Regions from separate parts of the Macrococcus brunensis genome, predicted to be linked through region 3. Evidence: predicted binding sites of a transcription regulator. Region 3 holds the regulator's gene; each other region holds the start of a gene.
The links. Region 3 encodes Rex, which represses fermentation and respiration genes when NADH is low (regulators of the CRP and FNR family bind a similar motif). Its sites were predicted from a motif close to TTGTGAAATATTTCACAA; they were not measured.
Positions count from the first base shown of each region.

Region 1: MGG13_RS04265 (cytochrome ubiquinol oxidase subunit I) is a predicted target of Rex. The motif match lies at 2,055-2,072, and genes of this name have one in related genera.
Region 2: MGG13_RS00830 (nitrate/nitrite transporter) is a predicted target of Rex. The motif match lies at 1,766-1,783, and genes of this name have one in related genera.
Region 4: MGG13_RS07840 (citrate synthase) is a predicted target of Rex. The motif match lies at 2,697-2,714, and genes of this name have one in related genera.

Region 1 is NZ_CP092179.1:809,174-813,394, forward strand. It holds gene ptsP (phosphoenolpyruvate--protein phosphotransferase) at 1-732, shown strand, start outside; gene MGG13_RS04255 (metallophosphoesterase) at 922-1,695, opposite strand; gene MGG13_RS04260 (glutaredoxin domain-containing protein) at 1,688-1,912, opposite strand; gene MGG13_RS04265 (cytochrome ubiquinol oxidase subunit I) at 2,086-3,435, shown strand; gene MGG13_RS04270 (cytochrome d ubiquinol oxidase subunit II) at 3,435-4,221, shown strand, end outside.
Region 2 is NZ_CP092179.1:162,517-166,737, reverse strand. It holds gene MGG13_RS00835 (ThiF family adenylyltransferase) at 1-583, opposite strand, end outside; gene MGG13_RS00830 (nitrate/nitrite transporter) at 586-1,743, opposite strand; gene MGG13_RS00825 (hemerythrin domain-containing protein) at 1,896-2,396, opposite strand; gene nreC (nitrate respiration regulation response regulator NreC) at 2,409-3,056, opposite strand; gene MGG13_RS00815 (sensor histidine kinase) at 3,053-4,060, opposite strand; gene MGG13_RS00810 (GAF domain-containing protein) at 4,065-4,221, opposite strand, start outside.
Region 3 is NZ_CP092179.1:1,822,094-1,826,314, forward strand. It holds gene MGG13_RS09620 (GH32 C-terminal domain-containing protein) at 1-744, opposite strand, end outside; gene tatC (twin-arginine translocase subunit TatC) at 828-1,586, opposite strand; gene tatA (twin-arginine translocase TatA/TatE family subunit) at 1,644-1,835, opposite strand; gene MGG13_RS09635 (redox-sensing transcriptional repressor Rex) at 1,846-2,478, opposite strand; gene MGG13_RS09640 (ABC-F family ATP-binding cassette domain-containing protein) at 2,621-4,221, shown strand, end outside.
Region 4 is NZ_CP092179.1:1,504,712-1,508,932, forward strand. It holds gene MGG13_RS07830 (response regulator transcription factor) at 1-50, opposite strand, end outside; gene icd (NADP-dependent isocitrate dehydrogenase) at 213-1,478, opposite strand; gene MGG13_RS07840 (citrate synthase) at 1,496-2,617, opposite strand; gene MGG13_RS07845 (amino acid permease) at 2,855-4,221, shown strand, end outside.

The DNA.
Region 1 (4,221 bases), 1.0 Mb from region 3:
GGGAAACGCGTCGTTGTCCGTACACTGGATATCGGTGGCGACAAAGAGCTGCCATACTTAAACTTACCGCACGAAATGAATCCATTCCTTGGTTACCGTGCGATTCGTCTCTGCTTAGACCAGCAGGACATCTTCAGAACACAGCTTCGTGCGTTACTTCGTGCATCGACTGAAGGTCATTTAAGCATCATGTTCCCGATGATTGCGACAATCAATGAATTCCGTCAGGCGAAAGCGATTTTAGAAGAAGAAAAAGCGAAGTTAAAAGATGAGAAGGTTAAAGTCGCAGATGATATCGAAGTGGGTATCATGGTCGAAATTCCTTCAACAGCAGCTATGGCTGACATCTTTGCTAAAGAAGTGGACTTCTTCAGTATCGGTACGAATGACCTGATTCAATACACGATGGCAGCTGACCGTATGTCAGAACGTGTCTCTTACCTGTATCAGCCGTATAACCCGGCTATCCTGCGTCTAGTGAAACAAGTCATTGACGCCAGCCATAAAGAAGGCAAATGGACAGGTATGTGCGGTGAAATGGCCGGAGATACAACAGCAATTCCTTTATTATTAGGACTTGGCTTAGATGAGTTTTCTATGAGTGCAACAAGCATCCTGAAAGCACGTCGTCAGGTCAAGAACTTAAATAGAGGTCAAATGGAAAAACTGGCAGAACAGGCGCTTAACTGTGCGACACAGGAAGAAGTCGTTCAGCTCGTTAACAACCAGTAATATAGAAATTTTAACAGCGATAGCTCTGATTAAATTCAGAAGTTATCGCTGTTTTTATTTTAAAAGACTGCTGTAAGTAAGGAGGAAAGTCCCGCAAACAGGATCTGCGGGACTTTGCGCTGTGGCCACAGTCTTTAAATAGTCATTCATAGTTAAAAAGCCATATCCTGTCCCGGGATATGGCTTTTATCACTTAATATTAAATAAAGTTATTTCTGGTGGGCAGAAGAGACGGATAGGCAGATGAGTCGTTCCGAGACCGGGCGATACATGAAGCGTCATCTTACCTACTTTGTAAAGACCCCTGACGTATTTTCGTCCAAGTTGCGGTCTGACAGGTGCACCGAGTAACGGAATCCGAATCTGTCCACCATGACTATGGCCGGAGAACTGCAAATCGATGCCAAATTGTTCAACAAAATCTGCATAGTCAGGCTCATGGACAATCATCATGGTCATCATGTCCTCTGGACGGTTTTTCAGCGTCTGATAGACATTCCCTTTACTATTGATGACATCGTCCAGACCTCCTAAGAAAATTGGCTCAGAATCATAATTGAGTAGCACACCTGTATTCGTCAGCAGCTGAATATGGCTTGCACTGAGTATACGATTGATCCTCGGTGTCTGATGAATACGCTGATCATGGTTGCCATAAGAGAAGAAGACGCCGAGTGGTGCTTTCAATGTCTTAAGAAGTGGAATAAGATGCTCCGGGTTCTGGTAATAGTCTATATTATCAAACAGGTCGCCTGAAATAATGATAAGGTCAGGGTGCAAGTCATTGATGATCTGGATATGGTAAATAAGGTCATCATAACTATAGTGAAAGCCGAGATGCAGATCAGAAATATGGATGACTTTAAGTGGTTCTGCATGCGGCTGTCTCAATAATTTGAGTGAATGCTTTTTGATGACAACATCTTCTTTTTTAGACTTAAAAGGCAGCCACTTCTTATTCATGTATCAGCGCTTCTATTCTATCCATATCGACTGAATGGATGACTTCGCCATTAATGATGATCAGCGGTGTACTGAATGCATCCATGTCCATCATTTCCTGACGATATGCACTGTTCTTAATATTCTTTTCGGTAAAAGGGAGATTCTGCCCTTTAAAATAGTTTTTGATATACTGGCACGGTGGGCAGCTATCCTGTGTATAAATGGTAATATTCATTCAATCATCTCCAAGTTGTAATCTTTATCATCGTAGCGTTTTCTGTATAAAATTTCAAACTTTGTTCACTAAATCTTTACAAAATAAATGAGCCATCTATTAGAATAATAGGGAATGGTCTAGTATAATAAAACTATTAAATTTGTGATAAAAATCACATAAGGAGGAAATTAATGGATGCTGTTGTTATCAGCAGATTACTGACAGGTATGACGCTGGCATTTCATATTATTTTTGCAACGATAGGTGTTGCTTTACCATTTATGTTCATGATTGCGGAAGGGCTCGGCCTTTACAAGAAAGACCCTGCGTATCTCGCTATGGCAAAACGCTGGGCGAAAGGTTTTACGATTACAGTCGCAGTGGGTGTTGTTACCGGTACAATCATTGGTCTGCAGTTATCACTCTTATGGCCATCATTTATGCGTATCGGTGGACAAGTCATTGCACTGCCACTCTTCATGGAAACTTTCGCATTCTTCTTTGAAGCGATTTTCTTAAGTATTTATCTATATACATGGGACCGTTTCAAAAACCGCTGGCTGCACTGGTTACTGACGATTCCAATCATCATCGGTTCTACGATGAGTGCCCTGTTCATCACAAGTGTGAACTCATTTATGAATACACCGGAAGGCTTCGATATGGTTAACGGCCAGCTGGTTAATATCGATCCGGTTGCGGCCATGTTAAACAGTTCTTTCTTCGTGCGTGCATTCCACGTAGTGACAACAGGCGGCATGACAATCGCCTTTATGTTAGCCAGTATTGCTGCTGTTAAGTTACTGCGCAATAAGTTTGACAGCGACCGCGCTTATCATAAAAAAGGCTTAAAAGTGACGGTACTGACAGGTCTTATTTTCTCACTTTTTGCGATGATGGCAGGTCACGCTTCAGCACAGTTCCTGCATCACGAACAACCTGAGAAATTAGCTGCTATGGAATGGCATTTTGATACGAGCAGCCGTGCTGACCTTGTTCTGTTTGGTACGGTCGATGAAAAAGCACAGGAAATCAAAGGGGCTATTAAAATTCCGGGCATGCTGAGCTTCCTCGCGGATAACAGTATTGATACTGAAATCAAAGGACTGAATGAAATACCAGTAGACGAACGTCCACCGCTTGTCATTCATTACTTTTTTGACTTAATGGTGTTCTTCGGGGTCTTCTCGTTCGCGATTTCTGTTCTGTACTTTATACTGAAGAAATTCAAGAAAGACTGGGCGCACCATTCCTTCATGCTCTATATGATTGCACTGACTGGCCCTATGAGTATGCTGGCGATTGAATTCGGCTGGTTCTTAGCAGAGATGGGTCGACAGCCATGGATTTTAAGAGGCTACATGAAAGTAGCAGAAGGTGTGACACAGGCTAACGGGGTTTCACTGACACTCGCAGCTTTTGCCCTCCTGTACTTAATTCTTGGCTTCTCATGTGTGTATGTACTGATTCGTATCTTTAAAGATAAACCCGCGGTCATCGATATTGAAAATAACCGCGCTAATGTAGGAGGAGAAGCTTAATGGACTATCAGCACATAGGAATCACTGTACTGTGGACATTTCTCTATGGTTACATCATAGTTGGCGCCGTCGATTTCGGCGCCGGTTTCTTTATGCTTTATGCAAAAATCATCAAAAAAGATCATATCATCAATGAACTGGTATCCCGGTATTTGAATCCGGTATGGGAAGTGACGAATGTTTTCCTCGTCTTCTTCTTTGTCGGTATCGTCGGATTCTTCCCAGATACGGCCTATTACTTCGGAACCACTTTACTTATTCCTGCTTCCATTGCATTGATTTTACTGACCATCCGTGGCGCATTCTATGCATTTGAGACGTACGGTAAAGATACGAAGTTCCAGTGGGTCTTTCTATACGGTATGACGGGGCTTCTGATTCCTGCGTCATTCTCTACTGTACTCACTATCTCTGAAGGTGGTTTTATTGAGAAGACTAAGAATGGTGTATCACTGGATTATTTTGAACTGTTGATGAGCCCGTATGCATGGGCAGTCGTCTTCTTATCTATCGTTTCTGTGCTGTATATCTCATCAGCATTCCTGACTTATTACGCACATAAAGCAGATGATAAGCCGGCCTATGAACTGCTTAGAAAATGGTTTATGATCTGGGCAGGTCCAATGATTGTCATCTGTCAGTTCGTTTTCTTAAGCTTAAGACAGCATAATGCTGAACACTTTAATACTGCTGTTACACATTACTGGTGGCTCTTCGGCTTAAGTATTGTTTTCTTCCTGATCGGTTTCGTCCTGATCTGGCAGCGCCGCAACCACGGTATCGCGT
Region 2 (4,221 bases), 460 kb from region 3:
TTGTAGCCAGACCTACAGCAGGTTCGATGACTCCGACAGTATCACATGTCCGGTTCATCACCGGCAATATGCCCATGACACAGTTAAAGCATGGCGTCAGTCCTGGGATAAATGGGCATGCCGCATAAGTAGATTCCACACAAGCCCCGTATATCCACGGAATCTGATAGCGGTAACTGAAATCATTCATTATTTGACGGACATCGAAGTTATCACTGCCATCAATTAATAGATCACATGCTGAAAACGCCGCTTCTAAAAGCGGCGCATCGCAATGTTCAATATAAGTCTCTATTTGAAGGTCTGATCTGATCTTCAGCAGCTCGTCTCGTGCCGCTATGACTTTCGGCGTCATATCCACCGCATGCTGTTCATTGAAAAGTGTCTGGCGCTGCAGATTCGATGCTTCTACATAATCCCGGTCGACGAGAATCAGTTTCTTGACACCGGCTCGGGCCAGTGTGTTCGCAGTGTGCGTGCCGAGCGCCCCAATGCCGATAATACCGACCGTCTTTTCCTTGATCAATGCCTGCCCTTGCTGGCCGATGCCTTTAAATTTTTCCTGTCTGTCATAGCGATTCATAGTTAAACCCTCTGTTCTTTTTTATCCATCCACATCATAGTGAGTAAAGCTATTATACCAAACAATGCGAGGAAGAAGAAAGCAAGCTTGTTTGTACCAAATGCAGCTGTTACTGCTGCGATAACCAGCGGCGGGAAGAAACCACCTAGACCACCCATCATTGAGACAATACCATTTACTGTCCCCACTTCAGTTGTGTAGTATGAGGGAACCATTTTGAAGATGAGCCCGTTACCGATACCCGCACATGCTGCGATAATCAGACAGCCTGCTGTAAAGAAGAAAATCTGATGGTTGATAGATAAAAGCGCGGCGCCTATAATCAGACCGATAAAAGTCACTTTCAGCGCATCCATCGCGCGTAATTTGTCTCCTAACATCCCGCCAACAGGACGAAGGAACGTCGCAAGTGCAATAAAAGTTCCTGTACGGATACCCGCGTCGACTTTGTCTAACTGGAAGTTATTGACTAGGAAGTTCGGCAGGAATAAACCGAAGGCGACAAATGAACCAAAGGTAATGAAGTACCAGAAACTGAGTAAATAGAGTTTATAGTCTGGCAGCACCCCTTTAATCTGCTGCATCAACGGTTGTTTGACTTTCGGCTCATCTTTGTCACCTAAAAAGAAGTTAAGCAGTGCAAAAATAATCATGACGACTAAATAAGACTTTACAGTGTTGCTCCAGCCGATATTTGCCGCAATAGCGGGCGCTGCGAAGGCTGATACTGCTGTCCCTAAGTTCCCCATCCCGTAAACACCATTAGCAAATCCATGTTTTTCTTTCGGATAATATTTGGGAACGCTGGTGACACCGACAGAGAAAATCGCGCCGCCGATCCCAAGAAACAAGCCTGCAATCATCAATGCTGTTGTAGAGGATGCTTCACTTAAAAAGAATATCGGTACGAGCAGGAATACTAAACTGAATAGATAGACTTTTCTTGCACCGATTAAGTTAGCGAAATAGCCCATTGGAATACGAAGGACGGAACCTAAAATAACGGGAATTGCTAAAATCATTGCTTTTTCACTTTCAGGAATTGAGAAGTCCTGAGACATAAATGGCAGTAATGGTGCAATGATCGTCCATGCCATAAATCCTGCCATTAAACTGAATGTTTGAAGTGGCAGCTGGATTTTACCTGTTGATCTGTTCATATGCTTCACCTTTTCTATAAGTTTGTGATTTACTATACAAATATATTTTAAGGTTAAGCTCAGCTTTCTCCTATTAGGGAACTGCCCCAATAACCGGGATAATTTCCCTATAAGTCAAAAAAGAGTTTATCTTCAACAGATAAACTCTCTTTTTAATAGATTTTCGTATTTACGGCATCCAGCAAGGTTTCTTCGTCTTTGATCTTAAATACTTTTTCAGCCATCGGAAAGAGTACACTTTCCTCTTTATACATATGGACCATCAAGATTTCATAGCCTTCATTCAAGTCTTTCAGTAACAGCTTCATCTGCTCAAGCGATAACTCCACTGAAGGATGAGACATGAAGTGCTCAAAATACTGATTCATCTCATCATGCTCTGCTTCAATTGTTACAACCGGCCCTTGATTAGTGCCGACGTATGCACCGAGAATCGGAAAGAAAAATCGCTCTTCTTTCTGCTGATGTTTTGTCAGAACAGGTGCAAATGCAACCAGCAGATCCTTGATTTTCTTCATATGAAGTCTCGCGACCATCTCTGATTCCGCATGAGTCGCTGCCTGAAGTTCTTCAAACCATTCCTGCATCAGATGTCTGATTAATAGGTGCTCATTTTCCAGTATGCGTAAAGCTTTCATTTTTGAATTGAACATTCTATACCTTCTTTAGAAATCCAGTAGTTTTTTCTTCATTGCATATTCAACCAGTTCAGGTCTTGATTTAAGTTCTAGTTTATCCATGATCCGTGCCTTATGGGCTTCAACGGTCTTGACTGAGATAAAAAGCATTTCAGAAATTTCTTTATTGCCATAGCCTTTAGCGATTAAAGGCAGTATTTCAAGTTCGCGTTTAGAGAGAATCTTGAATGGATCGTTCTTGTTATTAGCATTGTCATGCGTCATCAGTTCGTTGACCAGTGATGTCGCCATCTTCGGATCGATGTAAGTACCGCCTGCATTAACTGTTCTGACGGCCTGCAGCAGCTCTTCGTCCGGTGCATTTTTAAGGATATAGCCGTTTGCGCCGTTTCTAAGAACGTGGAACAGATATTCTTCGTCATCGTACATGGTTAATATCAGAATTTTAGTCTCAGGAAAATCTTCTTTGATTTTCCCTGTCGCAATCAGGCCGGACTCACCAGGCGGCATGCTCAGATCCAGAATCAGGACATCCGGGCGGTGTTTCGCTACCATCTGATGTGCCTCGATGCCGTCTGCAGCTGTCGCGACGACCTCCATATCTTCCTGATAGTTGAGAATCATCGAAAATCCTGTCCTTACTACTGCATGATCGTCTGCTATCACTATATTCATGAGTGTCCTCCTACCGGAATCGTCAGCATGACCTGTGTGCCTCTGCCCGATTCACTGTTGATCTGTACATGTCCTCCGACAATCTCCGCACGCTCCTGCATACCAAAAAGACCTAGACCTGTCCCCTGCGGCGGCGCATCCATATCAAAACCTTTGCCCTGATCAGCGATTTCAGCTGTCAGTTCATGCTGATCATAAGAGAGTGTGACATAGACGATATCAGTCTCGGCATATTTCAGCGCGTTCAGAATGGCCTCCTGCGTGACACGATAGACCACAGTTTCTATCTCGCTGCTGAAACGATGTCCATCTAGGTCAGACATCATCTCCACTTCTAAACCATAGTTTTTCTCTAGCTGTTTAAAATGAGAACGAAAAGCCGCTTCAAGGCCGAAGTCATCGAGTGCTGACGGTCGAAGTTCCAGAGAAAGATTTCGGATGTCATCAATCAGTCTCGTCATCGTACCGCCTATCAGTTGAATATGCTTCGACAGCTCTTCTTCTTTTTTATATTTAAGAAGGCGAAAATCGACGACCACATTCAGCAGTTCCTGTACAACGCTGTCATGGAGTTCCCGTGATATTCTCTTACGTTCACTTTCCTGCGCATTGATGATCTTCTGGGTCAGGTTTTTCTGATGATGAATCGCCTGTGTTTTTAACTGCGGGGAGATATTCTGCAGACTCAGCACTTTGACGGAATCATCACCTGATAATTCAACATAAGAAGCAGAATAAGGAACAATATGCTGTGATTTGTCTTTCATATAAATCTGGAATGTCTCAGAAGAAGCCTGGTGCTGCTTCGCAAAGCAATTCACACAAGTCATCATCTCCGCGTCATTCATGTAGCCCTGACAATAAGAACATAGGACATCAATAATCTGCTGCATATTATCCTGAGTCGTCAGTACCTCTTTTGCCGCCTGATTCATATACAGAATCTGATTGGACTGTCTTAAGAACAGGATGAGATCTGATGACTCTTCAAAAAACTGCAGCATCCATTTATTTAAGGACGGGCTGTTCACTGTTAAAAACATCCTTTCCGTAAAATGGACCAAAGCCTTCTGCCAAATAGTGTTCCATGTCATCTTCAATCTGTTCTGCAAGATGACGATGCGCCCGGTTGCCAATCAAAAGCACGCCGGCTACCCGGTTATAT
Region 3 (4,221 bases):
ATCTAAAGTGACTGAACGTGTGAAATCGTTGCCATAAGTGCTAAGAATCCCACTATCAAAACGATCCAGCGTGAATTGACGGCTCGCATGATTATAGATCAACCTAGTTGCTTCTCGCTTAGATACACGCAGTTCAATATAGAATTCAGTTGATTCGTTCTCTAAAATATCTATAACCATTTCGTAGCAGTCGCCTTCGTAAGGATGTAGACGGATATCATGCTTCATCGCATAGCCTTCCGCAGTTTCAGACTTACCGCGCCATTTCTTGACTAAAGGATGAGGACGTTGTATCACTTTCTCTTCTTCAAAAGAGAGCAGCCGAGGAATAGTGAAGCAATGGGCAGTATACTCTACATTCGACTGTCTGATACAGCCGATCAGTATGGGTGCACCTTCAGCGCCGTACGTTATCTGCGGCGCATAAAAATCAAAGCCATCATCCCATCTCTGATTCACATTAAAGTCATCATCATCTGAATCATCAAGTATGATGACCGGTCCATGTGTCACAAAGTGAATAAGATCAGGAGAAGTAAGATGATATCTATATTTAAGTCCGGACATTGGAAGCCATTCATAGAAAAGATGATAGAGTCCGTCCAGATAGACGAAGCCTGCTGGTCTATTCAGCATTCCAGCTGAAGGCTGAATATGAAAATGCTGCCGCCATCTTGAATCTGCGGTCTCCTGGCGCACGTTTTCATTTTCTGTTATATAGCGTTTTTCTCGCATCCATTCCACTTTACGCACTCCCTTATCGATAGTTCAATTACTTTAAAATATAACATCGACAGACAAAAAAAACCATCTCATAATCAGATGGTTTAATCTTCTTTCAGTTCTTCTTCTAGTAATTTCTGTTCACCTTTTAAATACATACGATAGCCGACGTGACTGATCTGAATACTGATTTCATATAAGACGACCATAGGCAGTACAAAGATGACGTAAGTCATCACATCAGGCGGCGCTATAATTGCGGCAATGACCATCAGGAAGAAGTAAGCATATTTACGGTTCTTCTTCAGAAAAGCAGGTGTGACGATACCAAGTCGCGTCAGGAAGAGCAGCAGGATAGGCAGCTGAAATACAAATCCGAATGGAATCGTAAACTTCAGGAGTTCGTTAAAATACTCTCTGACCCCAATAATCTGCTTGACGCCCATTTCGTTTGCAAGTCCAATCGTAAAGTGAATCATATAAGGAAATATAATAAAGTAGCTGAATGTAAGGCCTGCTACAAATAAGACAAAACTGACTGGAATATAACTGAGCGTCGCGCGTCGTTCCTGCGGATGCAGGCCAGGCGAGATAAACGCCCACAACTGATAGAGAATAACTGGCGATATCAATAGAACAGCTATCAGCATGATGACACTGATATAAATTGACAGAGGATCCGTTACCTTAAAATAATGCAGCGTGATTTCAGCAGGAACATCATCTTTTGTTAAAAATCGTGTGACCGGCTTACCGAAATAAAAGCCAACGATGATGCCGCCCATCAGAAAATAAGCAACGATCATCAGACGTTTTCTAAGTTCGTCTAAATGCTCAACTATCGTTAATTCATCTTTATTCATCTGAAGGTCTTCCCTCCTCATAACAAAAGCGACAGTGACTGTCGCTTTTTTCAATCATTATTTACGTACGTCGTCTTTATCATGGTCTTTCATGATACCATCTGTCGCATCTTTGAATTCCTTGAGTGAAGAACCCATTGCACGGCCAAATTCAGGCAGTTTCTTCGGTCCGAAGATAATGAGTGCAACCACACCTAGAAATATTAAAATAGCAGGTGATGCAACACCTAATGTATTAGCATACAGCATAGTGTACCTCCTAATGATTTTTCATAAAGAATATAAGAGACTGGAGTTCTACACCTAAATCAATATGGTGTACCTGGACATCTGATGGAACATTTAAGCGTTCCGGTGTAAAGTTTAATATACCTTTTATTCCGGCTTTTGTCACTCTATTTGCTATATCCTGGCCAATTTTTCCCGGCACAGTGAGAATGACTACTTCTATCCCCATTTTCTCGACGACTTCTTCAAAATCGTCCATGTGCTGGATATATATTTTACCGATTTTTTCACCGACAACATTGGGTGCGATATCAAACGCCGCTTCTATCTGCATACGGTCACTGATCGAGAAATTATAGTTGACGAGGGCATGACCCAGATGACCGATACCAATAATCGCTACTTTCGTCATCGTATCCTGCTGCAAGGTTGTTTTGAAGAAATTCAGTAAATATTCTACGTTATAGCCATATCCTTTTTTACCAAGCTCTCCGAAATAAGAGAAATCTCTTCTGATTGTCGCTGAATCGATTTTTAATCCTTCGCTCAGTTCCTTTGAAGAAACACGATCAACTTTTGCGCTATGAAGCGTATTGACGAACCGGTAATAAAGGGGCAGGCGCTTGAGTGTCGCTTTAGGAATCTTAACTTCAGCTTTTGGCACACTGTTCACCTTCTTATTTTAATTGTGACTTTTTTCACAGTACCTAAATTATAACATGCCTGCCCTTGACTGACTATGTGAAATTCAGCCCTTTTATTTCATGTCACTCATCAATCATGTAAAATATAAATGAGGTGAAAATATGATTTTATTACAGGCAAGTCAACTCAATAAATCATTCGGCGGAGAAGATATCTTCACCGATGTTAAAATAGAAATAAAGACAAACGACCGCATCGCTATTGTCGGACGTAATGGTGCCGGTAAAACAACGCTGATGAAAATCCTGGCAGGCGCTGAGTGTTACGATAGCGGACACTTGATGCGGGCTAAAAATATCAATATCGGTTATCTGACTCAGCAGATGACGCTTGATGCTGAAGGTACAGTGTACGAGGCGATGTTGAAGCCATTCAGTCATCTACAGGACATGGAAAGGAAACTGACAGGTATCACGACTTATCTTGCTGAAGAAAGTGATAAAGCAGGTACAGAAGAATATGCTGACAAGCTGTCGGAATTCGAGAAACTGCAGCTGCAGTTCGAAAGTGCAGGCGGGTATCAGTATGAACATAAGATTAAGACCATTCTGACAGGACTGAATTTCAGCTCTGCTGATTTCGATCAGAAAATTGACTACTTCTCAGGCGGCCAGAAGACAAGACTCGCCCTCGCGGAGATGCTGATCAGAGATCCGGACCTGCTGATGCTGGATGAGCCGACCAACCATCTAGACATGGAAACTACTGCATGGCTTGAAAACTATTTGACGACCTATCAGGGCGCTATCGTCGTCATCTCCCATGACCGTTACTTCCTGGACAAAGTCGTTAACACGGTATACGATGTCGCACTCGGACGTGTTATGCGTTATGTCGGTAACTACTCCAAGTTCCTGAATCTGAGAGATGCCTTCTACGAGAAAATGTCTGCTGAATACGAACGTCAGCAGGCAGAGATTGAACGTCTGGAGACTTTCGTCCAGAAAAATATCACTCGTGCCTCTACAAGTGGCATGGCTAAAAGCCGCCGTAAAATACTGGAGAAGATGACCCGGATTGAAGCCCCTAAGCTTGATGACCATTCTGTCAACCTGCAGTTTCATATTGACCGTGAATCAGGCAATGATGTCCTGGACGTAAAAGCGCTGGAGGTAGGTTACGATAGCCCTATCACTGCTCCCATCACTTTTGACGTCAAAAAACAGGATGCCATCGCAGTTATCGGTCCCAATGGTATTGGCAAAACAACCTTGATTAAGACGATTGCTAAAAAATTAGAAAAACTGAGCGGTGACATTAAATACGGTGCCAATGTTTCGATTGGTTACTACGACCAGAAGCAGGCAGAATTTAAGTCAACGAATACAGTTTTAGAAGAACTGTGGCAGTATTATCCTGAGGTGCAGGAGAAAGATGTCAGAGCAGTGCTTGGCCGCTTCCTGTTTGTGCAAGATGATGTCAAAAAAGTCATCAATGATCTGTCAGGCGGCGAGAAAGCCAGACTGCAGCTCGCAAAACTGAGTCTTGAGAATAATAATGTCCTGATTCTTGATGAGCCGACCAACCATCTGGATATCGATGTAAAAGAAATCTTGGAACAGGCCCTTATGACTTATCCCGGCACTATTCTTTTTGTGTCGCATGACCGTTTCTTCATCAATCAGATTGCGACAAAAGTACTGAATATTACACATTCAGGTGCGAGTCTTTTCCTCGGGGATTATACTTATTTCATCGAAAA
Region 4 (4,221 bases), 320 kb from region 3:
AGTGTCACGATTGATTGCTCATCGTCAACAACTAGTATTTTCTGTGCCATTCACTACCTCCAGATGATATGTCTCTTATATTATATATGAAGTCGATTTATTAAGGCTATATTTAATCAATAAACTTCAACTGCTGGTAATAAAATTTACAAAATATTTATATTTCAGATATACCCATAAAAAATAAGCCGCTGTTACACGGCTTACTTGATTTACATATTTTTAACCAGTTCATCAGCAAAATCTGAACATTTCACTTCTGTCGCACCGTCCATTAAACGGGCAAAGTCATATGTGACCACTTTTGATGCAATGGTTTTTTCCATTGATTTAGTAATCAGTTCGCCCGCTTCTTTCCAGCCGAGGTGATCCAGCATCAGCACACCACTTAGGATGACTGATGACGGATTAACTTTATCAAGACCTGCATACTTCGGCGCCGTACCGTGAGTCGCTTCAAAGATTGCATGACCTGTCTCATAGTTGATATTAGCACCCGGTGCAATACCGATACCGCCTACTTGAGCAGCGAGTGCATCCGAGATGTAATCACCGTTTAAGTTCATAGTTGCAACAACATCAAATTCAGCGGGACGTGTCAGAATCTGCTGCAGGAAGATATCTGCAATTGAATCTTTAATCAGTAATTTGCCGCTGTTTACTGCTTCTTCCTGTGCTTTTTCTGCTGCTTCTTTACCTTCTGATTCAACCAGTTTATCGTACTGTGCCCAAGTGAAGACTTTGTCGCCAAATTCACGTTCAGCTAAATCATAACCCCACTGTTTAAATGCACCTTCTGTGAACTTCATGATGTTCCCTTTATGAACCAGTGTCAGAGACTTACGTCCTTGGTCTAATGCATAATTGATGGCAGCACGGACTAAACGCTCAGTTCCTTCTTTAGAGACCGGTTTGATACCGATACCTGATGTTTCCGGGAAACGGATGTTTTTAGCGCCCATTTCATTCTGCAGGAAGTCAATGACTTTCTTGACATCATCTGATCCTTCTTTATATTCGATTCCTGCATAGATGTCTTCTGTATTCTCACGGAAGATGACCATATCTGTATCTTCCGGACGTTTAACTGGAGAAGGTACCCCTTCAAAGTAACGGACAGGACGCAGACAGACGAATAAATCAAGTTCTTGACGTAATGCGACGTTCAGTGAGCGAATACCTCCACCGATCGGCGTTGTCAGAGGTCCTTTAATCGCGATTAAATATTCATCAATTGTATCAAGTGTTTTCTGCGGCAGCCACTCACCTGTCGTATCGAATGCTTTTTGACCCGCCAGGACTTCTTTCCATTCAATTTTCTTTTCACCGTTATAGGCTTTTTCTACAGCTGCATCAAGCACACGGCTTGCTGCATACCAGATATCCGGGCCTGTGCCATCACCAATAATGAATGGGACAACAGGATTGTTCGGTACATTTAATGTTCCGTTAGAATTCGTAATTTTTTCAGCCATGATAATCCTCCTATAATTGATTATTTTCGTTCAGATACAGGGACATATTTACGTCCAACTTCACCGATATACTCTGCACGAGGGCGGATGATGCGGTTATTTTCGTACTGCTCAAGAATATGCGCTAACCAGCCGGAGACTCGTGATACTGCGAAGATCGGTGTAAATAAATCATGTTCAATGCCCATTGAGTGGTAAACCGTTGCTGAATAGAAGTCAACGTTTGGCAGTAAGCCTTTTTTCTCTTCCAGTATTTCAGCGATGCGAACAGACATATCGTATAATTCTTTCTGCCCTGTCTCATCTGTAATACGACGTGACATCTCTTTCAAGTACTTCGCACGCGGATCGCCTTCTTTGTAGACACGATGACCGAAGCCCATGATTTTTTCTTTATTATCAATTTTTTTCTGAATATAAGATTCCACATTTTCCATAGATCCGATTTCACTGAGCATTTTCATGACCTGCTCATTGGCACCGCCGTGAAGAGGTCCTTTTAAAGCGCCGGCTGCTGCTGTCACGCCTGAGTACATATCTGTTAAAGTCGAAACGCAGACACGTGCAGTAAATGTAGATGCGTTCAGTTCATGATCCGCATGAAGAATAAGTGCTTTATTAAATGCCTCTTCCTGCACGTCTGTCGGTACTTCACCGAACAGCATATAAAGGAAGTTCGCTGCATAGCTCAGCTCTTCTTTAGGTTTCAGTGGCTCTTTACCTTGACGGACACGCGCAAATGCTGCAACCAGTGATGCCACTTTCGCCTGAATACGAGTCGCTTTATTGAAATGTGCTTCATCATTGAACTCTTCAGCACGCGGATCAAAGTGTGCCAGATAACTAAGTGATGTTCTTAATCCTGTCATCGGATGAACATGATCTGCTGCATAATCTTCAAAGTGTTCATAGATGCGTGGATTTAACTCCATATTTTCAAGTAACTGTGCTTTGAATTCTTCCAACTCTTGCTCGTTTGGTAATCTGAAGTGCCATAATAAAAAGATAACTTCTTCAAACTTAGCATTTTCAGTCAGATCATCGATATCATAACCTGCATATGTTAACTGCTGTCCAACGATAGAACTTACTTTCGTCTCAGTAGCAAGGACGCCTTCTAAACCTCTGATTACATCTGCCATATTATAGTCCCCTTTACATCTTATATTCGTACTCTTTCGAAATTACTTTACATGATTATTATACAGAAACCAGTCAGATATGTGAACGTTTTCAATACTTTGGTATTCTTTATCGTTATCAATAAGTTTTACTTATGAAATCGCATCCAAAATTTTCTTGCAATTTAGAATATTTCGTTATATGCTTTTGGAGATTAAAATGTTATACCAAATCAATATCAGAAAAGGGGAAAATTTATGGAACAGAATCATCACTTTGACGATAATAATTTACAACGGACGTTGACGAATCGTCATATTCAGCTGATTGCGATTGGGGGCGCAATCGGTACCGGTTTATTTCTTGGAGCCGGGAAATCCATTCACTTTGCAGGTCCATCAATTTTACTGACTTACGCAATTTTAGGTGTTATCTTCTTCTTGTTCATGAGACTGCTAGGAGAGTTATTACTTTCTAACCTGAACTATCATTCATTTACAGACATCACTAAAGATTACTTAGGTGAATTTGCAGGTTATATGACAGGCTGGACTTACTGGTTCTGCTGGATTGTTACAGGGATGGCCGAAGTAACAGCTGTTGCACAGTTTATCAACTTCTGGTGGCCGGACTTTCCGACCTGGTTATCGGCACTGATCACCATTCTTTTCTTAATGACTTTAAACTTATTAACAGCTAAATTATTCGGTGAACTTGAATTCTGGTTCGCTATCATTAAAGTTATTACCATCATCGCGCTGATTTTAGTCGGTATTTTCTTAATCATCATTCAGTTTAAAACACCATTCGGTCATGCATCACTTACTCACTTATGGAGTCACGGCGGCTGGTTCCCGAACGGAATCAACGGCTTCCTGCTCAGCTTCCAGATGGCAGTCTTCAGTTTTGTCGGAATTGAGTTAATCGGTGTAACAGCCGGTGAAGCGCAGGATCCAGAAAAAACGTTACCAAAAGCAATCAACAATGTGCCGATTCGTATCATCTTATTCTACGTGGGTGCTTTAACCATTATCATGAGTATCACGCCTTGGGATCAGATCAATCCAGAACTCAGCCCATTCGTTGAGCTCTTCAAAATGATTGGTATTGTCTTTGCAGCAAGTTTAATTAACTTCGTTGTTATCACATCTGCTTCTTCATCTTGTAACAGTGGTATCTTCTCAAACAGCCGTATGTTATACGGCTTAAGTAAACACTACGCAAAAGGAACAGGTTTCTTTGAAAAGACAAACAAAACAGGCGTTCCTGCCAATGCAGTTATTTTCTCTAGTGCATTACTTTTAATCTCTGTATTACTGAACTACATGATTCCGAATGCTTCACAAGTATTCACACTCGTGACAACACTCGCAACTGTATTCTTCATTGTTGTGTGGTCACTGATCACGATTTCTTATATGGTCTATCTAAAGAGACGCCCAGACTTACATCAGGCTTCTAAGTTCAAGACACCTGGTGGTATGGCGACTGCCGTCGTACTGTTAGCTTTCTTCATCTTCATGTTTGCGCTGCTCTTCATGGCGCCTGACACAAGAATCGGCGTTGCGCTTACACCACTCTGGTTCGTACTGATCTTCCTGATGTATCGTTTTGATATGAAAGG